DNA from 2 places in the Pseudoduganella sp. HUAS MS19 genome. Region 2 is predicted to be linked to the other one. Evidence: predicted binding sites of a transcription regulator. Region 2 holds the regulator's gene; the other holds the start of a gene.
What was found. Region 2 encodes FNR, which switches genes on or off when oxygen is low (the NO sensors DNR and NnrR bind a similar motif). Its sites were predicted from a motif close to TTGATNNNNATCAA; they were not measured.
Positions count from the first base shown of each region.

Region 1: a site for FNR is predicted at 4,438-4,451, ahead of nirK (copper-containing nitrite reductase). Genes of this name have one in related genera too.

Region 1 covers NZ_CM132133.1:2,753,532-2,765,291, forward strand. Annotated here, with positions in the region: gene ACWBU6_RS12720 (nitric-oxide reductase large subunit) at 1-283, shown strand, start outside; gene ACWBU6_RS12725 (RrF2 family transcriptional regulator) at 287-682, shown strand; gene ACWBU6_RS12730 (DUF2249 domain-containing protein) at 693-920, shown strand; gene ACWBU6_RS12735 (permease) at 920-2,179, shown strand; gene ACWBU6_RS12740 (Crp/Fnr family transcriptional regulator) at 2,136-2,816, opposite strand; gene nirK (copper-containing nitrite reductase) at 2,894-4,300, opposite strand; gene ampC (class C beta-lactamase) at 4,479-6,272, opposite strand; gene blaOXA (class D beta-lactamase) at 6,285-7,133, opposite strand; partial or broken gene ACWBU6_RS12760 (M56 family metallopeptidase) at 7,173-8,021, opposite strand; gene ACWBU6_RS12765 (BlaI/MecI/CopY family transcriptional regulator) at 8,042-8,422, opposite strand; gene ACWBU6_RS12770 (cytochrome-c peroxidase) at 8,496-9,635, opposite strand; gene ACWBU6_RS12775 (IPT/TIG domain-containing protein) at 9,838-11,760, shown strand, end outside.
Region 2 covers NZ_CM132133.1:3,358,162-3,369,921, reverse strand. Annotated here, with positions in the region: gene ACWBU6_RS15410 (cyanophycin metabolism-associated ABC transporter) at 1-1,413, shown strand, start outside; gene ACWBU6_RS15405 (cyanophycin metabolism-associated DUF1854 family protein) at 1,406-1,870, shown strand; gene ACWBU6_RS15400 (bacteriohemerythrin) at 1,943-2,329, shown strand; gene ACWBU6_RS15395 (MerR family transcriptional regulator) at 2,375-2,827, shown strand; gene ACWBU6_RS15390 (carboxymuconolactone decarboxylase family protein) at 2,781-3,152, shown strand; gene fnr (fumarate/nitrate reduction transcriptional regulator Fnr) at 3,220-3,993, opposite strand; gene ACWBU6_RS15380 (response regulator) at 4,095-4,730, opposite strand; gene ACWBU6_RS15375 (ATP-binding response regulator) at 4,723-5,826, opposite strand; gene ACWBU6_RS15370 (response regulator) at 5,823-6,236, opposite strand; gene ACWBU6_RS15365 (sensor histidine kinase) at 6,233-7,723, opposite strand; gene ACWBU6_RS15360 (TraR/DksA C4-type zinc finger protein) at 7,898-8,158, shown strand; gene ACWBU6_RS15355 (hypothetical protein) at 8,251-8,928, opposite strand; gene ACWBU6_RS15350 (ATP-binding protein) at 9,030-10,967, shown strand; gene ACWBU6_RS15345 (Hsp20/alpha crystallin family protein) at 10,964-11,410, opposite strand; gene ACWBU6_RS15340 (DUF3079 domain-containing protein) at 11,550-11,756, opposite strand.

The DNA of each region.
Region 1 (11,760 bases), 600 kb from region 2:
TATGTTCTGGACCATGAATATCGGTCTCGCCATGATGGTGTTCATGTCCCTGGTCCCAGCCGGTATCTACCAGGCAGTGGCTTCGATCACCAAGGGCATGTGGTACGCCCGTTCGCCTGAGGTGGTGCACTCCACCTTCATGGAAACCGCAGTCTGGCTGCGTGTTCCCGGCGATATCGTGTTCGCGGTTGGTTGCCTGCTTCTCGGCCTGTTCGCGCTGCGCCTGATCGGCAAGCGCAAGCAGGAAGAAACCGTGGCAGAAGGCGTGGCGCTGGAGCGCTAGGCAATGCGCCTCACGGGCCACACCGACTACGCCTTGCGCCTGCTGATGTACCTGGGCCGGCAGCAAGGCAGGTTGGTCACCGTGCAGGAGATCGCCAGGGCACACGGCATCTCCGAACATCACCTGCGCAAGGTGGCTCACCGGCTCGGCCAGGCCGGGCTGGTGGCCACCTGGCGCGGACGGGCCGGTGGCCTGCGCCTGGCGCAGCCACCGGCTTCGATTTCGGTGGGCGCAGTGGTGCGCCTGGCCGAAGCCGACTTTACGATTGTTGAATGTTTCAATGCTACGCGCAATACCTGCCAGCTGGCCGGCGCTTGCCGCCTGCAGGAGGGATTGCACAGGGCGACCGAGGCCTACCTCGGTCATCTCGACCGCCAGACGCTGGCGGACCTCATCTGAAGGAACCATCATGAGTGCGCCTGAAATTTTGCTGGAGCTGTGCGGCATGGTGCCGCCCGAACCGATGGAGCGCGTATTGGAAGCGCTCGACCTGCTGCAACCTGGCCAGCATATCCGCATGGTCATCGACCGCGAGCCGGTCCCCCTTTACCGCATCCTCGAGAAGAACGGCTACCGCTACGCCACGTCGATGCGTGAAGACTATATCTACGAAATCCTGATTACCCAAGCTAACTGATGCAACGCAAGCTGGCATTCGAGCATACGCCCGGGCTGGCGCTGCCGCTGCGATTCCTGCTGGCGGCGCCGTGGTTCGGGGCCCTGGCCGGCCTGCTGCTGGTATGGCAGGGCGCCGAGGCAATGAGCACGCGCTGGGCACCGGCCACGCTGGCAGTCACCCACTTGCTGACCCTGGGCTTCCTTGGCATGGCCATGGCAGGTTCGCTGCTGCAGATGGTGCCGGTAGTAGCCGGCGTCGAGCTGCGTTGGGCGCGCCGGCTGGGACCCGTTATCTGGGGCGCCTTGGCTGGCGGCGCACTGCTGCTGGCGGCAGGCTTCCTGCACGGTTTGCCGTGGTGCCTGCGCGCGGCCGGCATCCTGCTGGCGGGTGCCTTCATCCTCCTTGTTGCTGTGCTGGCGCGCGCGCTGGCGCAGCGCTCGGCACCGAATGCATTGCCCGTCGTGGCTGGTATGCGCCAGGCCGTGCTGGCCCTGGCCTGCGCAGTCACGATCGGTGTGGCGCTGGCTGCGTTCCTGGTGGGCGCGGTGCGCCTGCGTGTGATGGAATGGACCAATGTGCATGCCGCCTGGGCCCTGGTGGGCTGGGTGGGCGTGCTGGTCGTCTCGGTGGTATTCCAGGTGGTGCCGATGTTCCAGTCCACCCAGCTGTTCCCGCGCCAGCTGGCTTTCACGCTGCCGCCGCTTTGCCTTGCCGGGCTTGCGCTGTGGACTGTTGGCTACCTGCTCAACCAGCCGTGGCAATGGATCGGGGCGGGCCTGGTGAGCGTTTGCCTGGCGCTGTTCGCGGTCTACACCCTGGTGCTGCTGCTCCGCCGCAAGCGCGCGGCCGATGTATCGACCTGGTACTGGTGGCTGTCGCTTGGTTCGCTGCTGGCCAGTGTCGCCGTATTCCTTTGCCCGCGCGGGTTGGATAAGGCCCTGGTCCTCGGCGTGCTGTTTATCGGGGGCTTTGCCATGTCGGCCGTGAACGGTATGCTGTACAAAATCGTGCCTTTCCTGCTGTGGTATCACGGGCAGCACGCCGGCTGCGATGTGCCTGGCGTGCGCCAGTTGATGCCGGACAGCGAACCGCGTGTGCAGTTCGCCTGGCATGCCGCCAGCGTGGTGATGCTGCTTGCCGCTGCCATCGCACCCGGCTGGCTTGCCCAGCTGGCAGGTGCGGTACTGGCAGTTTCCTGCATGCGCCTGGGTTTCGACCTGGCGCTGGCTGCGATCAGCCTTCGTAGGCTCGCAAACGGGCCGAATCAAGAATCTTGATCTGGCGGCCGTTCACGGCAATCATGCCCTGGTCGGCCAGCTCGTGCAGCACGCGCGAGAAGTACTCCGGCGTCAGGTTCAGGCGCGAGGCCAGCAGCTTCTTGCTGACCGCCAGCGTGATCTCCGAACCATCTCCCGCGTCGTCGTCCTTCAACAGGTAGCCGATAATGCGCTGGCTGCCAGAGCGCAGAGAATAGGCTTCCACGTCTGAAATCAGGCCGTGCAGGCGGCGGCTCATGCCGGCCAGCATGCGGCGTGCAAACTGCGCATTGCGCGCCAGTTCGGCAAATACGGTGTGCTTGGAAATGTGCAGCAGCATGCAGTCGCTGACTGCGTGGGCAGTGACGATGTATGGCTTTTCCATGAACATCAGGGCTTCGCCGAAACTGTGACCTGGACCGATGATCTCGACAATCTTCTCGTTGCCCTGGGCTGAGAGGAAGCTGAGTTTGACCTGGCCGAAGATCACCATGTGGAAGCCGACGCATGGATCGCCGCGCTGGAAGACTGCGCTGCCGCGCGGGATGTGGTGTTCGGTCGTGCCGGCAGCCACCAGCGTCAGCTCCTCCGGCGACAGGTCTGCAAAGAGGGGCAGTCGCTTGAGGAACTCGCGGGGGTCGATTTTGGGGCTTGGCATTTGGTTCTCCTGAAATGGCAAAAGGACCCGCTCGGCGGGTCCTGTCCTGGTTAAGGTAATGTCGGGGCTATTCCTGCTTAGTGGCCCGAATCACCGTCAGGCTTGCTGTTGGTCCGGAAGATCTCCGGATTCTCCTTGCCGGTCACGTGAAGCAAGCCGACCAGGCCTTTCTCCATGCGCGACAACGCGTGGTCGACCAGGATGAAGCGTCCTGGAACTTCGGTCTTGAACTCGACCATCGTTGCGCCGCCGGGAGCCACGGTGGTGGTCTGCACGTTCTGCAGCGGTGGCGAGGTCAGGTCGCCCAGGTTATACACGCGGTCGAACACTTCGCCGATCACGTGGAAGCTGGAAGTTGCGTTAGGACCGCCCACGCCGAAGAAGATGCGGACGGTTTCGCCAACCTTGGCCTCCATGCGGTGGGTCTTGGTCAGCGCATCGTGGGTACCGTTGAACATCAGGTGCTCCGGCTGTTCGGCCAGCAGTTTGTCCAGCGAGAATTCAGCCTCGCCCGGCGTGCCATGCTTCTGCGCGGTGTACAACTCACCCTGCATCACATAGAACTCGCGGTCGACTTTCGGCAGGCCGCCTTCAGGTTCGACCAGGATCATGCCGTACATGCCGTTGGAGATGTGCTGTGCCACCATCGGGGTAGCGCAGTGGTACACGTACAGGCCCGGGTTGATGGCCTTGAAGGTGAAGCTCTTGGTGCTGCCGGGGGCCGCCTGGGTCACTGCAGCGCCGCCGCCCGGACCGGTCACGGCGTGGAAGTCAACCGAGTGGATCATGTGGCTGTCCTTGGCGTTGGACATGTCCACATTCACGGTATCGCCCACACGGACGCGGATGAACGGGCCAGGGATCTTGTTGTTGAAGGTCCAGTACTTGTAGGTGGTGCCGTCCATGAGCTGGCCGAGGATTTCGGTGGTATCGAGCTTCACGTTGACGGTTTGCGGACCGCGCTTGCCGACAGGGATGCCTACCTCCATCGGGCTGCGCGAAACATCCGCGCCCTGCGGAGCGGCTTTGGTTTCACCTTCGCCAACGATGATCTTGCCGATCATGCCGGCTGCCACGTGACCGGGCAAGGTGCAGATGTAGGTGAACTCGCCTTTCTTGTCCGCCTTGAAGACGATGGCGGTCGATGCGCCTTTGTCCTTCAACTGGTTCGATTTAGCCTTGAAGTCGGGCACGGAAATATCGTGGGTAGCGCCGTCGCCATTGACCAGGTTGATCTGCACTACGGCGCCAACAGGCACGCGCAGCGTCGGATTAACCTTGCCCTTGGATTCGCCGGTGTCACTGATGAAGACCAGCTTCCCGTCTGCGATATCGGTGCGCAGCGTGTAGGTCACATCGGGACGATATTTGACGGCAGTACTGCCATTGCCGCCATGCTGGCCATGTTGTGCATAAGCTGGCGCCAGTGTTGCGGCGCCGATCACCAGTGCTGCAATGGCTTTGGACATCAAGGTCGGTTTCATTTTCTTCTCACAGGTTTGTCCGGCACGGGATTGCGCCGTTTGACAAACAAATCTTATGTTTTACATGCATGTTATTGAATTGACGCAGGTCAAAAATTTGGAAAGAACTGCGTATTCTCAATGCAAGTCAGATTTTTTTGACTTAGATCAAGTGAGAAGAAGACCCGGCACAACGCGCCTAAGGCGCGAGCTGCTGCAGGATTGCGTAGGCGGCCTTGATACGCTCTGCATTCGGATAGACGGAGTTTGCCAGCATGACAATGCCGATCTTCCTCTGCGGGACGAAAACGGCATAGGCACCGAATCCGCCCGTGGAACCGGTTTTGTGGAACAGGGTGGCGCCGCCAGTCGAATCGCGCGCCACGAGCCGCTTGGCTGCAACCAGTTCCCGGGTCATGGCCGGATCGCTGCCGCTTTGCAGTTGTTCCAGCGTGCCTGGATACGGGTACTGTTCCCAGCCAAGGCCCTGCAAAAGGGGGCCGGCCTCGAAATAGGGCACGTGGGTTGCCGCCACGGCGCGCCGCATGGACGGCTCCAGGCGGCCCGGATCTATGTTCGCTTGTACAAAGCGCAGCAGGTCTGCGCTGCTGGTCTTGACGCCATATGCCTCAGCATCGAACGGTCCTGGATTCACGCGCACCTGTTTTTCCTTGGCATAGCCCCAGGCGTAATGCGACATGGCGCGCTCCGGCACGTTTTCGTAAGTGTCCTTCATTCCCAGGCGAGGGAATATTTGTGCTTCCATCAGCGTCGCAAAGTCTTGCCCCAGTGCGGCGGCGGCGGCGTAGCCGAACAAGCCAATGCTGGGGTTCGAGTAGCGTCGCATGGCACCCGGCGCCGCATCTGGCTTCCATGCGCGGAAGAAGGCCATTTCCTGCCCTTCGCGCACATCGTCGGGGAACTGCAACTTGAGTCCACCAGCGGTGTAGGTGCCGAGATGGAGCAGGGTAGCTTTGTCGATGGCGCTGCCTTTGAGTTGCGGCAGGTAGCGTGAAGGATTCGCGTCCAGCGAGAGCTTGCCCCGCGCTTGCGCCCAGGTGCCCAGCGTAGCGGTCAGGGTCTTGCTCACCGAGCCGATTTCAAACAGCGTATTTTCACTGACCGGTGCATCGGTTTCGCGCGAGGCGACGCCGTAGTTGAAGTAGTAAGGCTTGCCGTCCAGCGTGACGGCGACTGCCATGCCGGGCAACTCGTGCTCCGCCATCAGCGAAGGAATGGCGCCTTCCACCGCAGCCCGTACTTTCAGGCCGCGCAGGAATTCATCGCGCACCTGCATGCCGTTGGCGTCGCCCATCTGGGCGAAGACGACGCGTTGGTCGCCACGTTCGAGCCAGCCGATGTACCAACCCAATTTGCGGCCGCCATCGCTGCCGCTGCCGGTCTTGCCGAACACCTGCCAGCCGCCGACTTGCTCGGGCCATTTGACCAGCGTCTTCGCCATGTCGTAAGCATTGGGCTTGATGCCCAGGTCGCGATTGACGACACGCCGCAGGAACCCGATTTGCTCGTCCGGCGAAATGCGCAGCGAGGAGCCAAGCCAGGATTCGGACAGGCCGTTGTTCTTGCCAGGTTCGCCGCTGACATCCGCGTTGCCGTAGCCGAAGCGCTTGACGTAGTTGGCGAAGCGCTCCTCGCCCATCTGCAGCGTGATTTGCTGGGAATACCAGACGACCGATTCCTTCATCCACGAGCTGGGGTCATGCGATTGTTTCCACACGGGTCGCCAGTCCACATAGCCTTGCTTGAATGGCAGCACAGGTGCATGCTCGTCCCATAGCACGCCCGCGTCATAGCCCATCAGCGCGATAGGCAGCTTGAAGGTGGACATTGGCGGCAGGCGCTTATCGCAGACGCCCTCGTGCACCAGCCACTTGCCGGTGCTTGCATCGGCCATCGCCAGGCAGTGCTCTGCAGAATACGCGAGCAAAGGGAGGCCCAGCCCTGCAAGCAGGGCGAAGATTTTGCGTTTCATTGTTATCCTCGGTTAGAGTTTTGCGAGTTGCGCGGGGAGGTCGCGCAAGAAGGCTTCTTTGGTGCGCGGGCCCGCTGCACCTTCGATCAAGGTTTCGTCCTGTGCCAGGCGAGCGAACACAATGGTGCGTTGGCCATTGGTCGCCCAGCCTACGAACCAGCCGTAGGAACGGGAGTAATCGTCCTTGCCGTCCGGGCCCACCGGGGCGCCGGTACCGGTCTTGCCGAAGACCTGCCAGCCGTTCGGCAAGTCTTTCACCTTCAGCAGGCGCGCGGTCTGTTCGTGCGCGTACTGCGAAACAGGGAGCTCCTTGCGCACCAGGCGGCGCAGGAAGTTCGTTTGCTCGTCCGGCGAAATCTGCATCGAGGAGCCGACCCACGACCATGTGAGGCCGTTGTCCTTGCTCTTGTCGCCGCCGATGTCGCGGTTGCCGTAGCCAAAGCCTTGCACATAGCGCTCGAATCGCTCACGGCCAATGTGCTGCGTAACTTGCTGGGCGTACCAGACGGCCGAATAGCGGATCCACTGGCTCGGGTCCATATCGCGGTGCCATTCCTTGTTCCAGGCTTGATAGCTCTCGCGGTAAGGCAGCACCGGAGCATGCAGGTCTTTCAGGAAGCCGCTGTCGTAGCCCATCAGGCTGACCGCGATATTGAAGGTCGATACCGGTGTGATGCGCGCCGTGCAATCGCCTTCGCGCAGCAGCGCTTTGCCGCTGGCGGCATCGATGAAAGTAGTGCAGTTCAGCGCGGCTACCGATTGCGCGGATGGCGAAACGCTCCACGCCAGGGCGGGCTGCAGGGCGAAATTGCCGCCGACGATGGCGGCCAGCGCGGCGATTGTCACGGCACGCGCCCACATGGCGCGGCGCGCGTTGGCAGGCGTGCGGATCAGCGAGACGCGTTCGGTGAGCGTGTTCGCATCGATGCTGCCAAAGGCCAGCGCACCTTGTGGCGCAAGGTGTTGCAGCTTGAGCTGCGCCACCAGTGCGGCGGCATAGGCCTTGCGTTGCGACGCCGGGCGGCCGCGTAGCACGTCTCGGTCGCAGCCTAGTTCCTGCGCCCAGGTCAGGTTGGCACGCAGCAGCCGCATGAAAGGATTGAACCACAACAGCGTTTGCAGCAGCATGCCGGCGGCCATCCATTGCAGGTCGTGGCGGCGCAGGTGGGTCATTTCGTGTTCGACGATCATTTCGCGCTGCAGCTTGTCGAAGCCGCCCAAATGGCGCGGCAGCAGCAGGCGAGGACGGAACAGGCCAAGCAGCATCGGTGAGATCGGTGCATCCACTTCAATGATGGCGGCGCGCCCAGTGCTTGCAACATTGCCGGTCCGCGCCAGCCGGTCAAGCATGCGCTGCGCGCGCCACAGGCTGGCGGCCGACCAGGCCAGGCCGGCCAGGTATACGCATAGCCACAATTGGGCGCCATGCAGCATCCAGACACGCGTGTTGGAAGAATTGTCCGTCTCGCGCGTCTCTTCGGCAGTTGTATTGGGCAGCGCCGGAGTCTTTGGCGGCGCGATGTAGTGGGTGACAGTTTCGGTCGCTGCTTCAAGCGGCGGGATCAGGCGCACGCGCTCGCTATGAGGCAGCAACAGCAGCGCGAAGGTCGCCAGCACGGCCAACTGGCCAAGCAGCCAAAGCGAGCGCTGTGCCGCCAGTGCAGGCAGGAAGCGCCGGAGCAGGGCGCTCAATGCCCACACGCTGAAGCCGGCCGCGAAGCAGCCAAGGCTCGCCAGCAGGAAGCGCATCAAGAGCAGGTCGAAGTCATTCACTTTGCGTCGTCCTCGTCGGGCCAATCGGACAGCATCTGCTCGAGTTGGGCGAGCTCGCTGGCATCGACCAGCTTACTGCCGGCGAACATGTTCACCGGCAGCGGCGTATCGAGTTCCATGATGCGCGAGCCGAAATCATGGGCGTAAGCGGCTAGTGTCTCGACCTTATCCAGCAGGGCCTCATACACTTGCACCCCGTGGCGCACGTGCTGCGCGATCATTTGCTTCTCCATCATGCGCTCGACTGTCTTGCGTGTGGATGAAAACGACCAGCAGAGCTCATCCTCCACCGCCTCATGGATTTCGCGCGCGCTTAAAGGCGTATGGCGCCAAAGTGCTTTAAGGACGCAGAGTTCAGGGGTAGAAGGGATAAGCATGACATAGCGGTGATTGTGACGATTGGTGCTAGTATGTGACAACTGTCGCAGTCGTGTCAAGCGATGAACAAAGTCAATCAGGTGCTCGCCACTCGCGTGGGGGAACAAGGGCGGCTGGGCTGCTGAGGCTTTCCAAGAACTGCACAAGATCGTCTTTCTCGGCTGGGGTCAAAATCAGGGGATAACCGATTTCGGTGCTCCGATAGTAGAGCTCGAGCTCGACGGCTTCAGGCAGGGTTGGGATGCTGCCGTCATGCATATACGGCGCTGTGAGCGCCACGTTGCGAAGCGATGGCGTGCGGAACCGGCCGATATCGAGTGGTCGCATGGTTACGGCAAATCGCCCGAGTTCTGCCAGTTTTACGTCGTGAAGAATGGTGGGATCAAGGCTGAGGTTCTGTTCTTTCAACTTCACGATCCGCTTGGTCAACTCGGGCAAATCGTTCGCGATTCTCGAAATGCCAATGCCCAGTTGATGAAACTCATTGTCCGTGAATAAGGCACCCTGTTTATCAAATGAGTGGCAACTAATGCATTTGGCGCTGCCCTGAAATAGTTTCAGTCCGCGCTTTGCAGCGGCGCTGATGGCGGACTGGTCGCCGCCAAAATAGAAGCGATCAAAAGGGGAGTTCGCCGCAACGAGGGTTCGTTCAAAAGCGCCGATTGCTGTTGCAACCTGCTTGGCGGTGATCCCCGGTTGCTCTTGGGTGAAGGTGCCTGAAAATTGGGTTTTGTAGCCGGGATCGTTCTGAATAATGTTCAGCATATTATTCAGGTCGGTTATTCCATGCTCCCTTGGATTTATGATCGGATCCAACGCCTGATTTTCCAGCGTATCTTGCCGTCCATCCCAAAAGAGCGACGTACTGAATTTTGCGTTTAGCAATGACGGTGTATTCCGTGTGCCCACTTGCTCATTAATACCAATGGCCAGAGGTTTTCCGTCGGCAAACGCTTTCTCGGGAATATGGCAGGAGGCGCAACTGATCGTTCCGTTAGCGCTCAATCGCTTGTCGAAAAATAGTTGCCTACCCAATGCAATCAGGTTTTTGGACTGCGGCCCTTCCGCGGGCCTTTCTGCAGGAAGCCCGCGAAGTTCAGCAAAGGCTTCACTTGCTTCAGTCTTGGCGAAGAACGCAAATCCCGCGAAGGTGGCCAAGAAAATATGGAGATACCAGAATCGAATCCGCAGCAGTTTCAATCTATTTAACATCAGGAATTCTATCCAATTATCACTCTATAAATTTGTTGATCTTTGCCTTTTGCTGTGCAACACTTCACGCCGCAAATTTCCATATGGAAATTATACACGCCTGATAACTCGATTGAAGAGGTTGCAAATGCTGTTCGGTCTGCCCGGAAGACAGAAGTTGAAGAGAGAAGGGGGACGCTCCGTTCCCGCAGGAGCTTGGAAGTTGCTCCTTACGCTTGTTGTCGCAGTGGCGGTGCAGGCTAATACTCCAGCTCTGGCAGACCAGATCCGCTACGTTTATGACGAAGCAGGTAGGCTGGTTCAGGCCACTTCCTCCGACGGAAGCGGGACAGCGTACCGCTATGACGAGATCGGAAACATTCTCTCGGTCAAACGCATTGTCGCTGGCGGCGTTGTTGTTTCCGAGTTTTCTCCAAACTCGGGCGCGAGTGGGGCTCAAGTTTCTATTTATGGCAGCGGGTTCGACGAAGTCGCCACGAACAATGCAGTAACCATCAACGGCACATCCGCAGCGGTTCTGACTGCGACGAAGACCATGCTGACCGTTACGGTTCCTTCGAACGCGACCACGGGGAAGATCAGCGTATCAAATTCGAAAGGGATGGCGACCAGCACTTCCGACTTCCTGATCGCGACTGCCAAAGGGCCTACCATTACGTCCTTCAATCCAGCCATGGGTCCTGTGGGAACGGCAATCACAATTACCGGAACGAACTTTGGTGCGCAGCCGGCATCGAACAAGGTAAAGATTGGCGAGTACGCGGCCGCCGTAAGCAGCGCCAGTGCCAACCAGGTTGTAGCTTCAGCCCCAACGATTTCTGCTTCCGGCAGGATCTCTGTAACGACAGCCTTAGGAAAGGCGGTCAGCACAAATGACTTCTTTGCATTGCCGCCGGGAGTAAGTGCGGCCGATGTTGTTCATACGGGGCGGCTCGTGGCGGGTGGAAGCGCACAGACTGTCCAGATCGGGACAGCGGGCAAAAAAGCAATCCTGCTGTTCGATGGCAACGCGAAGCAAATGCTTTCGCTGTTCTCCAGCGCGGGCACTTTCTCAAGCTCGCCAGCGATGACGGTCTATGGTCCGGATGGACAAACCGTGGCATCTACCAATATCAGCAACAACTACTATTTTGACTTCACGGCGCTACCTGCCTATGGCACTTACACGATGGTGTTGTCCGCGTCTGCTGCAGGCAAATTTGACTTGCAACTGAAGGCCGCGGATACCGGCACGCTGTCGGTCGATGGTCCGGCGAAGCTTGTCAATCTTAGCGCTGCGCAAAACGGCTACTACACGTTCACAGGCGAAGCGGGGCAGTATTTTGGTCTGGGATACACAGACCTTTCGGTGAATCCTAGCGGCTCTATGTCGTACAAGGTCCTCAAGCCGGATGGTTCGCAGCTGTTCGGCGACACCTGGGGCAGCAACAACAGTAACAACTTACCGATGTTGCCGGTAACCGGGATTTATACGGTGGTTGTTGATCCGCCAACTGTCTCGACCGCTATCCTGAACCTGTGGTTATCCAAGGATATCCCTGGGCAGCTCGTATTCGGCCAGACAATGACTGTAAGTTCTTCCCGTGTTGGACAGAACTTCCGCATGACGTTCAACGGCGTTGCCGGGGAGGGCTATTGGCTCGCGCTAAATGGCAGCACGCTATCTTCCGCATATGTGAGTGTGGTGAAGCCCGATGGTACTGTGCACACGAGTTTCTCGATCGGTACTTCCGCGACGAATTTCGAGATCCCGGTGTTGCCTACGACCGGTACGTACTCGATCGTCATAGATCCGACCTCCACCGTGACGGGAAAAGTTGACGTCCAGCTCAATCAGGTGGCGCCGGACATCGTGGGGCCAATCGACATCAACGGTCCTGCATTGCCGCTCGCCCTTGGCGTTCGCCAGCGTGCCATGCTTACCTTCAATGGCATTGCCGGGCAGCGCTTGGGTATGGGGTACGCCAATGTACTTACCAATCCAGAGTCGCAGTCCATCTATTACACCGTGCTTAAACCGGACGGAAGCTCGCTTTTCTCAGATAGCTGGAGCAACAGCAACAGCAATAATCTGCCAACGCTGCCAGTGAGTGGTACTTACACCATCCAGGTTAAGTCCGGCACG
Region 2 (11,760 bases):
CGCATCGGCTCCGAATCGGACCGCATCTGCGTCTTCCTGTCCCTGCACCTGCTCGATTTCGCCTCCGATGTCCTGATGATCGTCATGACCGGCGTGATCCTGTTTACCATCGATCCCTGGCTGGCCATCGCCACGCTGCTGCCGCTGCCGTTCATCGCCTGGATGATCCACCTGGTGCGCGACCGGCTGCGCACCGGCTTCGAAAAGATCGACCGCGTGTGGGGCGAAGTGACCAACGTGCTGGCCGATACCATTCCCGGCATCCGCGTGGTGAAAGCCTTTGCGCAGGAGACCCGCGAAGCGACCCGCTTCCGTACTGCCAACAAGCATAACCTGGCCGTCAACGACAAACTGAACAAAGTGTGGTCGCTGTTCTCGCCGACCGTGTCCTTCCTGACCGAACTGGGCATCCTGGTGATCTATGTGTTCGGCATCTGGATGATCTCGAAGCACAACATCACCGTTGGCGTGCTGAGTTCCTTCGTCCTGTACGCCAACCGCTTCTATGGCAAGCTGGACTCCATGAGCCGCATCGTGTCGGTGACGCAGAAATCCGCTTCCGCCGCCAAGCGCATCTTCGACATCCTGGACCACGTTTCAAGCGTGCCGGACCCGGCGCAGCCGGTGAAGGTCGAGAAGATCAAGGGCGACATCACCCTGCGCGAAGTCGGCTTCCGCTACGGTAACCGCGCAGTCAACCGCGGCGTCAACCTGGAGATCAAGGCCGGCGAAATGATTGGCCTGGTCGGTCATTCCGGGTCCGGCAAATCGACCCTGGTCAACCTGATCTGCCGCTTCTACGACGTGGCCGAAGGCGCGATCCTGCTGGATGGGGTGGATATCCGCAATTACGCGGTGTCGGATTACCGCCGCAACATCGGCCTGGTGCTGCAGGAGCCTTTCCTCTTCTTCGGTACCATCGCCGAGAATATCGCCTACGGCAAGCCGGAAGCGACCCGCGAAGAGATCATGAAGGCTGCCCGCGCAGCGCACGCCCACGACTTCATCCTGCGCCTGCCGCAAGGCTACGACTCGATGGTGGGCGAGCGCGGCCAGGGCCTGTCGGGCGGTGAGCGCCAGCGTATTTCGATCGCACGCGCACTGCTGATCGACCCGCGCATCCTGATCCTGGACGAAGCGACTGCATCGGTCGATTCGGAAACCGAAAAGGAAATCCAGAAGGCGCTGGACAACCTGGTGGCCGGCCGCACCACCATCGCCATTGCGCACCGCCTGTCCACGCTGCAGCGGGCCAATCGCCTGGTGGTGATGGACCGCGGCAAGGTGGTCGAAGAAGGCCCGCACGAAGAACTGATGGCCAGGGAAGGCGCCTACTACCGCCTCTACCAGGCGCAGGCACGAAACGTCGATACCGACATGGATGACAAAGCAAAGAGCCGTGAAGATGATTAACTTTTCCTTGAGCCGCGACAGTTTCGGCAAGCTGAACCTGATCGACGCCAACGGCGTCCTGCATGAAGGCGTATCGCCGGTACGCGCGTTTCCCATCCAGGCCCCGGAAGAAGGACTGTCGCTGGTCAACACCGACGGCAAGGAAGTGGCCTGGCTGGACCGCATTTCCGACCTGTCGCCGCAGATGGCCGACATCGTGCGCGAAGAACTGGCAGGGCGCGAGTTCATGCCGGTGATTCAGCGCATCGTGGAGGTGGGCAGCTATGCCTGCCCTTCCACCTGGACCGTCGACACCGACCGCGGCGCAACCAGCTTCGTGCTGCGCGGCGAGGAAGACATCAGGCGCATCGGCAGCGTGTCGCTGCTGGTGTCCGACAGCCACGGCATCCACTTCCTGATCCGCGACCAGTTTGCGCTGGATAAGCACAGCAAGAAGATCCTGGACCGCTTCCTGTAAAAATTGACATGGATCATGTGCCGTCCTGTTTCCGGGCGGCACAATTGCGGTTCGACACTATTGGAGCACCGCATGGATTCCATTGTCTTCGGCCCCGACCTCGCGCTCGGCATCCCTGTTCTCGACCAGTCGCACCGCATCGTTTTCGACATGCTGGAGGCGATGGCTGCCCTGCCGCGCCCCGCCTTCGACACGGCCTGCCGCGACCTGGCCGCCGAAATCCTCGAGCACCTGCGCGAGGAAAACCGGCTGATGGAGCGTATCGCCTATCCCGCCGCCCAGGCACACCGCGCCGCCCACGGCAACTTGCTCGAGAAGGTTGCGCGCGTCCTGCGCCTGCTGAAGGACAACGAGGAAGCCACCGCACGCGGCATCATCCGCACCTTGCCGGACTGGCTTGCGGCCCACATCAACACCATGGATCTCGCGCTGGCAGTTGCGGCATCGAAGCTGGCGTAATAAAGTGCTTGACTTCGAGTGCACTCAAACTTTTACGATCCCCCCATGGAATCGCACCTGAGCATAGACGAAGTATCCAAGCGCACCGGCCTCACGGCACATACCCTCCGCTACTACGAGCGAATCGGGCTGATAGCCCCGGTCAATCGGGCGGCGGGTGGCCAGCGGCGCTACCTGGCATCGGACCTTGCCTGGATCGAATTCCTGCTGCGCTTGCGAACGACCCATATGCCAATCGGCAAAATGCAATCGTTCGCCAAGCTTCGCGGCGCCGGGGACTCGACGGTGCCGGCACGGCGCCGGCTGCTGGAGGAGCACATGCAGGACGTTCTTGCCGAAATCGAGGCGATGCGGCAATCCGCTGCATCGCTGCAGGCCAAGATCGCGTATTACCGCTCGCTGGAGCAGTCCCTGGCGTCGAATCCAACCACCACCGATGGAGGAAACGCTGATGAACATGGAAAACCGCTACGAACGCGGGCTCGCAAAACTGCGTGAAGTCGACGGCCAGGCCGGCGAGCGTGTCGTGCAGAGCCTGGAAGATATCGCCCCGGACTTTGCCCGCTACCTGATCGAATTCCCCTTTGGGGACATCTATTCGCGCCCCGGCCTGGATCTGAGATCGCGCGAGATCGCCGTGGTGGCGGCCCTGACCGCCATGGGCAACGCCACACCTCAGCTCAAAGTGCACATCCACGCCGCCCTCAACGTCGGCGTAAGCCGGGACGAGATTGTGGAGACCATCATGCAAATGGCAGTCTATGCCGGCTTCCCCGCCGCCCTTAACGGGCTGCTGGCCGCCAAAGAAGTCTTCGCGCAATAAACAAGAAAAAAGGGGCAGCGAGAGCTGCCCCATACACCCCCTACAGGTGAGAAAAACGGTGCGTGGCTTAAGCCACCGCGAGCTCCTGCGCCATGCCGCCTGAAGACATGGCCTCGAGTTTGGAGCGGTCGGTGATGCGCAAGTCGCGGTTTTGCAGGACGATCGAGCCGTCCTGGCGCAGCCGGGCCAACTGGCGGCTCACGCTTTCCACGGTCAGGCCGAGGTAGCCGCCGATGTCTTCACGCGACATGCGCAGCTGGAAGCTGGTCGACGAGTAGCCGCGCTGGGCGTAGCGGCCGGCCAGGTTCAGCAGGAACATTGCCAGGCGCTGCTCGGCGCGCATATGGCTCAGGAACAGCATCACCGACTGCTCGCGCTGGATCTCGCGGCTCATGGTGCGGTGGAACTGCTGCAGCAGGCCGGGGATCTGCATCACCAGCTCTTGCAGCCGGTTGAAAGGGATCTCACAGACTTCGCTGTCTTCCAGTGCCACGGCATTGCAGGAGTGCTGGCCATTGCCGATGGCTTCCATCCCCAGCAGGTCGCCGGCCATGTGGAAGCCGCCGATCGTCTGTTCGCCGCGCTGGTTTACCTGCACGGTCTTGAAGTGGCCGAAGCGCACGGCATACAGGCTGTGGAAGCTGTCGCCGGTCTTGTACAGCGGCTCGTCGCGGTTCACGCGGCGGCGGCGCGAGATGATCTGGTCAAGGCGGGCCACATCGTCATCGGCCAGGCCCTGAGGCAAGCAAAGGCGGTTGAAACTGCACAGCGAGCATTTTGCTGCGACAGGTGCGCAGGATTTGGCGGCGTTTGCAGGGGTGATTGGGATGACCGGGCTCATTTAGCTGCTCCTTGTTTTCGATGGAAGCAGTATCGCGCCCGGCATCATTTCCCGGTATCAAGCATCCTGTGTAGTTGCTGTAGTGGTTCCCCTACAGCGATTCAGATCAGGCCATGCTCGAGGGCGTAGCGGGTCAGCTCGGCATTGCTGGACATGCCCATCTTCTCGAGGATGCGGCTGCGATAGGTTGTCACGGTGTTAGGACTGAGGTGCAGTTTTTCCCCTATCCGCACCAACGACTCGCCCTGGGCGATCAGTTTGAATACTTCCAGCTCGCGGTTGGACAGCTCTTCGTGGTCGCCGCTGGGGCCGCCACCAACCAGTGTTGCCAACTTTTCAAGCAAGGCCGGGCTGACATGCTTGCCGCCCGAGGCGGCCTTGCGCACCGCCTCGATCAGTGTCGAAGTCGGTGCATCCTTGGTCAGGTAGCCCGAGGCCCCGGATTTCAGCGCCCGCACCGCATAAATCTCTTCCGAATAGGTGCTCAGCACCAGCACCGCCATGCGCGGGCATTCGCTGCGCAGGGTCTTGAGCAGGTCCAGCCCGTTCTTGCCCGGCATCTTGATGTCGACCAGCGCCACGTCGAAACTGCGTTCCCCCACGCGTTGCATGGCTTCCACCGCAGTCCCCGCCTCGCCCTCCACGCTGATGTCGGCCGCAGTGCCCAGCATCAGGCGCACGCCGTTGCGCGCAATCGCATGGTCGTCGACCAGCAAAACGGTGATCTTGTCACCCATTCTTGTCCTCCAAAGGCAGGCGCAGCTGCAAGGTGGTGCCCTGCCCGGCCTTGCCGCTGATAGTCAATTCGCCGGCGAAGCGGCGCGTTCGTTCATGCATGCCGAACAGGCCCCAGGATTCGCGGTCCGACAGCCCGGCGCTTTCGATGCCCTTGCCGTTGTCTTCCACGCGCAGCACCACGTTCGCGCCGTCGGTGTCCACGATCACGCGCGCCTCGCTGGCTTCGGCATGGCGCACCACATTGGTCAGCGCTTCCTGCGCGACCCGGAACAACATCGTGCTGCGCTCGGCATCCAGCTCCAGCGCCTGCGCTTCGGGCGCGATACTGCAGGTGCATTGCAGGCCGCTGCGCTGGGCCACCTGCTCCGCGTACCATTCGAGTGCCGGCCAGATGCCCAACTGATCCAGGACGCTAGGCCGCAAGTCGGTGATCACGCGGCGCACGGTTTCGATCGCATCCTGCGCCAGCTTGGCCGCATCCTTGAGCAGCGGGTCCGCTTGCTCACCACCGCGCTCGATGGCGACCGAGATGTAGGCCTTGATGCCGGTCAGCAGGCCGCCGAGCTCATCATGGATCTCCTGCGCGATCCGGGTGCGCTCGTGCTCTTTCAGTTTTTCCTGGTAGGCGGCCAATTCGCGCAGTTCCTTCTGCGACTGGCGCAACACACGTTCGGCCTGCTGCTTCTCGTCGATCAGGCGCTGTTCGCGCAACAGCCGGTCAATGGCTCCGGCCAGGAAATCGAGGTAGCGGCCATCGCTGTCCTTCACCAGGTAATCGCGTGCACCGCGGCGCATGGCCTCGGCCGCAACGGTGGCGCTGTCGGCGCCGGTCAGCATCATCACCGGGATGTTCGGCTGCGGCTCGCCCCGGTCGGCCGCAAGACGGGCCAGGAATTCGAGCCCGGTCAGGTCCGGCAGGTGATAGTCGAGCAGGATGCAGTCGGGCGCTTCGCGCAAGGCGATGTCCAGCCCTTCCTGCCCGCTTTCCGCTTCCAGCAGTTCACAGCTGAAGCCCGGCGCCTGCGCGAAAGCACGGCGGCAGGCGATACGGTCGACGATATCGTCTTCGACGATAAGGACCCTTACCGTGCTCATGGCAGCTCGCTGATGGTCCAGTACAGGTTAATCGAGCGCACAACCTCGACGAACTGGCGGTAGTCGACCGGCTTGGTCATGTAGCCCGCCACGCCCAGGTCGAAGCTGCGCATCTTGTCCTGCTGTTCCTCCGATGTGGTGAGGACGATGACCGGTATGCGGCGCAGCAGCGGGTCCTGCTTGACGTTCTGCAGGAACTCGATGCCGTTCATGATCGGCATGTTCAGGTCCAGCAGGATGATGCAAGGCTGTTCACTGCCGGGCTCGCGCAGGTACTCCAGCGCGGCCTCGCCATTTTCCATTGCCACTACCCGGTTGCCGACGTGGACCTCCTTCAGTGCGCGCAAAATGGTCATGACGTCGACCTGGTCGTCTTCCACCAGCAGGATGGGCTTGCTCGTATTGTTCATGCTTTGCTCTTTCTTTTCTTTGGCAAGGTGAAATAGAAGGTGGTGCCCTTGCCCAGCTCGGACTCCAGCCACACCCTGCCCTGGTACATCTCTACGATCTTTTTCACCAGCGCCAGGCCGACGCCGGTGCTTTCAACGCGGTCGCGCGGGGCCAGCGTCTGGAACAACTGGAAAATCCGTTCAAAATGCCGCTCGGCGATGCCGGGGCCGTTGTCACGGACATGGAAACGCCATTGGCCGCCTTCGTCGGCCCAGCCCACTTCAATCTCGCCCTGCGGCTTGTCCATGTACTTCACTGCATTCGACACCAGGTTGTGGAACAGCTGCTGGATGCGGGTCGGCTCGCCTGTCACGGCAGGCATGCCCGGCATGACGCTGACCTTGATATGCGCCGGCACGGCCAGCAGGTCGACTACTTCCGCCACCAGTTGTTCAAGCTGCACCGGCACCACGGCTTCCTTGATGCGGCCAACGCGCGAGTATTGCAGGATGCCGTCGATCAGGGCGCCCATACGGTGCACCCGGTTGATCAGCAGCCGCATGTGCTCCTTGCCCTCTTCATTGAACTTGTCGGCGTAGTCGTGCGCCAGCCAGTCGGCCAGCGAGCCGATGCCGCGCAGCGGGGCTTTCAGGTCATGCGACACGACGTAGGCAAAGTTGGTCAGTTCTTCGTTGGCGCTGGTCAGCTCCTGCAGCAGCTGCTGCGCCTTTTCTTCGGCGTGCTTGCGCTCCGTGATGTCGCGTACCAGGCCAGTGAACATGCGCCGGCCGCCCAGCCACATTTCGGTGACCGCCAGATCCATCGGGAAGATGCTGCCGTCGCGGCGCAAGCCCTGCACTTCACGGCCCTTGCCGATAATGCGCTTCTCGCCGGTCGTCATGTAGTGATGCAGGTAGCCGTCATGCGCTTCCCGGTGCGGCGCCGGCATCAGTATCTTGACATTGCGGCCCAGGACCTCCGATTCCGGGTAGCCGAACATGCGCTCGGCGGCCGGGTTGACGCGCTCGATGATGCCGTGCTCGTCGATCGTAATGATGGCATCCACGGCGGTTTCAAAGATGGCGCGCATGCGCGCCTCGCTTTCCTGCAGCGCGTGTTCGGCCTTCTTGCGGGCGCTGATGTCGTGGATGGTCGCCATCACCATCGGCTGCACATCGTTGTCCTGCAGCGGCGACAAGCTTACTTCGACCGGGAACTCGGTGCCGTCCTTGCGCGTTGCGAACAGTTCGAAACCGGCGCCCATGGCGCGCGGATGCGGGCGCTCGAAGTAACTGCCGCGCAGGCCAACATGGCCGTGACGAAAGCGTTCCGGTATCAGCGTTTCCAGCGACTTGCCCTGCAGCTCGCCCGGGCCGTAGCCGAACAGGCTTTCCAGCGCGGGGTTGACCAGCAGCAGCTGGCCGGCCCTGTCGATGATCAGCATCGCGTCGGTCGCCGATGCCAGCAGCCATTGCAGGCTGCGTTCCGCAATCGTTGAATGTGTCAAGGCCGGGTCCTGTCGGTCGTCAAATCCTGTCATCCTATGATTGTAGCGTTCAATGCGGCAAGGGGCCAAATGTACCCGCCCCGGAATAACTTGCTCAAACTTGACCTAGGTCAAGTGGTACTGGTGACGCGGCAGAAGATGCCCGTTAAAGTGGCCCAAAAGTGGAGACCGGCCATGCTACCTGAAGAAATTGACCGTTGGACTGCCGTCCTGCGCCAGCGGCGCGAGGTGCTGGCTGGCCGCGATTCCGCCGAAGTGGCGGCGATCGATGCCGCCCTCGGGCGTTTGCAGGATGGGACCTTTGGCAAGTGCCTGCGCTGCGGCGCGGCGATTTCCGCAGGGCGCATGCAGGCCCAACCCGCTGCCGCCGCTTGCCTGGCCTGCCAGGAACTGGCCGAACGGCAGCGCTCATTCATCTCACTCCCAGTCGCTTAGGGCCCGTCTCGCAATGGCCGCTGCCAGGCGCCGCGCCGCAGCCTGCAGGACAAGGAACCGCAACTGCGCCACGTCCACCCTGAAACAGCCCCTTAGCGCAGCTTGCCCCGGTATGGCCGGCACGCCGGGCCTTCGCTTTCGGCGCCGTTGCAGATGTGGCGGCGGCACTCTACCGCACCGGCCTGCCCAGGCGGTGGGCAGCGCTTGAATACTTCCGAATACTTCCCGGTATCGGCGATGGCCTTGCGGCGTGCGCCGGTCCTCTTGCGCGGCGCCACCTTGTTGCTGCCATGCTGCGCCACCACGGGCGAAGCGCTGCGCGTGCGGTGGCGCATCGCCGGCTTCGCCTCGGGACTAGCGGCGCTGCCCGATATGGCAGGCTGTTCGCCGGACGCGCCCGACAGCGCGGCTGGACCGGCCGTGTCTGCGCTCTCGCGCTCAGGCGCAGTGCGGTCCGGCTTAGGCCCAGCCTCGGTGGCGGGCGGCACGCCAGCCTTGGCTGCATGGGCCGGCAGCGTCGTGGCGACTGCCATCAAGTCCCGTTCGATGCCTACCCGCTGCGCCAGCACGACAGCGCCTGCCGCCAGACCCGCCAGCAATGCGCCACATGCCATCCAGAACACGGGGCCTTGCCATTCGGGCAGCCTTGCGCGCGGGGCCGCCTCGGCGCGCGCGTGCGGCTGCGCCCCCGCCTGCTGCTGCGGCGGCGGCGATTGTGCCGGTTCGGGTGGCGGCTGCCCGCCTTCGCTGCCTGCTTGCTGTTCTGTCATACGCCAAACATAGCAATAATTACATCGCAATGTCGCATGCTTGTAGCGCCCGCGGCGCTTGAGCTAAGATAGTTACTCCGGTGCAAATGGGCCACACCCAGATGAAAAGCTTCCAGGGCTTCTTCCGCGATCTCGAACTCCAGCGCAAGCTCTTGCTGGTGTCGGTCCTGACGACGGTTGCGGCAATGCTGGCGGCACTGGTCGCCCTGGCCGGCTACGAGTTGCTGGTCGCCCGCCCGCGGATCGTGCAGGACCTGACCTTGCGCAGCGAACTGTTCGCGCTGAACTTCAATGCCGAGCTCAACTTCGGCGACCGCAGCAGCGCCGCCCGCAAGCTCGAAGCGCTGCGCAGCAGCGCCGAACTCTCCCAGGCCTGCCTGTTTACTGCCGACCATCGTGTCTTCGCCCGGTTCGGCCGCTCTCCCGCGGCTGCGTGCGAATGGTCGCCGGAACTGGAACGAAAGGGCCAGCGCTTCGATGGCTACGCATTGTCAGTGCTGTCCCCCATCCGCTTCGAGCGTGAGCTGGTGGGCTACCTGGGGACCGACTACCACCTGCCGTCGGTGCTGGAGCGCCTGCGCCAGTACGGCCTGGTGCTCGGCGTAGTGCTGCTCACGCTGTCGTTTGGCGGCATCCTGTACGCCTGGGGCTCACGCCGCCTCGTCACGCAACCCCTGCTGGCGCTGTCCGCCGTGGCTGACCGCGTCACACGCGAACAGCGCTTCGACCTGCGCTCGCCCGTCACCAGCCGGGATGAGGTTGGCCGCCTGGCCAGCGCCTTCAACGCCATGCTGGCCACGATCGCAGCGCGCGACGCGGCACTGCGCCGCAGCCAGGCGCTGCTCACCAACATTGTCGAAAAATCGTCGGCCGTGATCTATGTGAAAGATCTTGATGGCCGCTACCTGATGGTCAACCACAGCTTCCGCATGCTGCTGCCGCCCGGTTCGCCCGAGCCGCTCGGGAATACCGACGAGGTCCTGTTCAGCCGCGACATGGCGCAGGCGATCCGCCAGGCCGACCGCGCCGTGCTGGCCAGCGGCCGCGCTTCGAGCCACGAAGAAACCTCCGGCGGCACAGTAGGCGGCCCACGCACTTACATTTCCGAGAAGTTCCCCCTGATTGACGAATTCGGCCACATCTGGGCGCTGGGCGGGGTTTCCACCGACATCACGGAGCGCAAACGCAGCGAGCTGGAACTGGAAGACCTGGTCAATGTGCGCACGCGCCAGATTGCCGACACCAACCGCGAGCTGGCCGACTCGCTGGGCACCTTGCAGCGCGCCCAGGAGGAGCTGGTGCGCAGCGAAAAGCTGGCAGCCCTCGGTTCGCTGGTCGCCGGTGTGGCGCACGAACTGAACACTCCGATCGGCAACAGCCTGCTGGCAGTCAGCACGCTGCTGGACCAGACCACGGCCTTCGCCGCCGCGGTGGAAGGCGGCGTCAAGCGTTCCGCCCTCAACGCCTATCTTGGCGACGTCAACAATGGCAACCAGATTGTGCTGCGCAACCTGCGCCGCGCGGTAGACCTGGTCGCCAGCTTCAAGCAAGTTGCGGTCGACCGCGCGACCTCCCAGAGCCGTGAATTCCAGCTCGACGAGCTGGTATCCGAAATCCTGTTGGTGCTGATGCCGACATTCAAGAAATCGGGCGTGCGCGTCAGCCACACCATTCCGCATGGGATCTTGATGGCCAGCTACCCGGGACCGTTCGGCCAGGTGCTCATCAACCTGGTCAACAATGGGCTGATCCACGCCTTTGAAGGGATCGACAGCGGCGAGATCGTGATTACCGCCGAAACCATCGGCGGCGATGCGGTAGCGATCGCGGTGCGCGACAACGGCATTGGCATCGCACCTGAGAACATGGGCAAAATTTACGATCCATTCTTTACCACCAAACTGGGCCGCGGTGGCTCCGGCCTGGGCCTCAACATCGTCTACAACATCGTGTATGGTTTGCTTGGCGGGCGAATCGACGTAAAAAGTGCCCTCGGAGAGGGCACCAGTTTCATCCTGACCTTGCCGGTCAGGGTTTAGTGGATTTCCAGCTTGCGGCTGCCCTGCTTCGCCTTCTTCGGCAAGGTCAGCTCGAGTACGCCGCCCTCGCACTTCGCGGTCGCCTTGCTGTCATCGATATCGTGCTCGAGGGTGAAGCTGCGATACTGCTCGCCGAAATAGCGTTCGCTCCGGACGACAGTGCCGCCCTGCTTTTCCTCTGCGACCCGCTTGGTTTCCGCAGCGATCGTGACGCGGTTGCCGGAAATGTCGACCTTGATGTCGTCCTTATTTACTCCGGGGACGTCAGCCCGAACCGTGTAGGACACTTCATCTTCGTGCACATCGATACGGATCGGCTGCTGCCCCTCGCCTTCGCGCGTGATGTTCGCCAACCGGAAGTCACGGAACAGGTCTTCGAAATTGCGGAAGGGATCGAAACGGGCCAGGTCCGTGAATGGATCGTAACGCCTCAGATTAGCCATGATTTCCTCCTTTCTCGGTGCGACAATATGTTAGTCCCAGACCAGCCGGCTTGCCACAGAATCTGACAATCGGATGTGGCGTCGTTTTTATGCTCAATCTATCGACCTGCAGCACGCGACTGCTTGCATGAGCCGCGCCTCACGCGGTCTTCTTCACATTGGCGCCCGGTTGGGGCGCCAGCAGCGGCGATTCCCACTCCCTCCAGTCCGGGCCGAACAACTCCGCTGGATGCTGGGTCCGCTCTGAGCCATTGCCGCACGCCAGGCTGTCAGCAGGACAGTATTTATCGCATCCCCAGCACACCCGCTCCGGGTGCAAGGGGACGATTGGGAACCTCTTTGCCATGCTG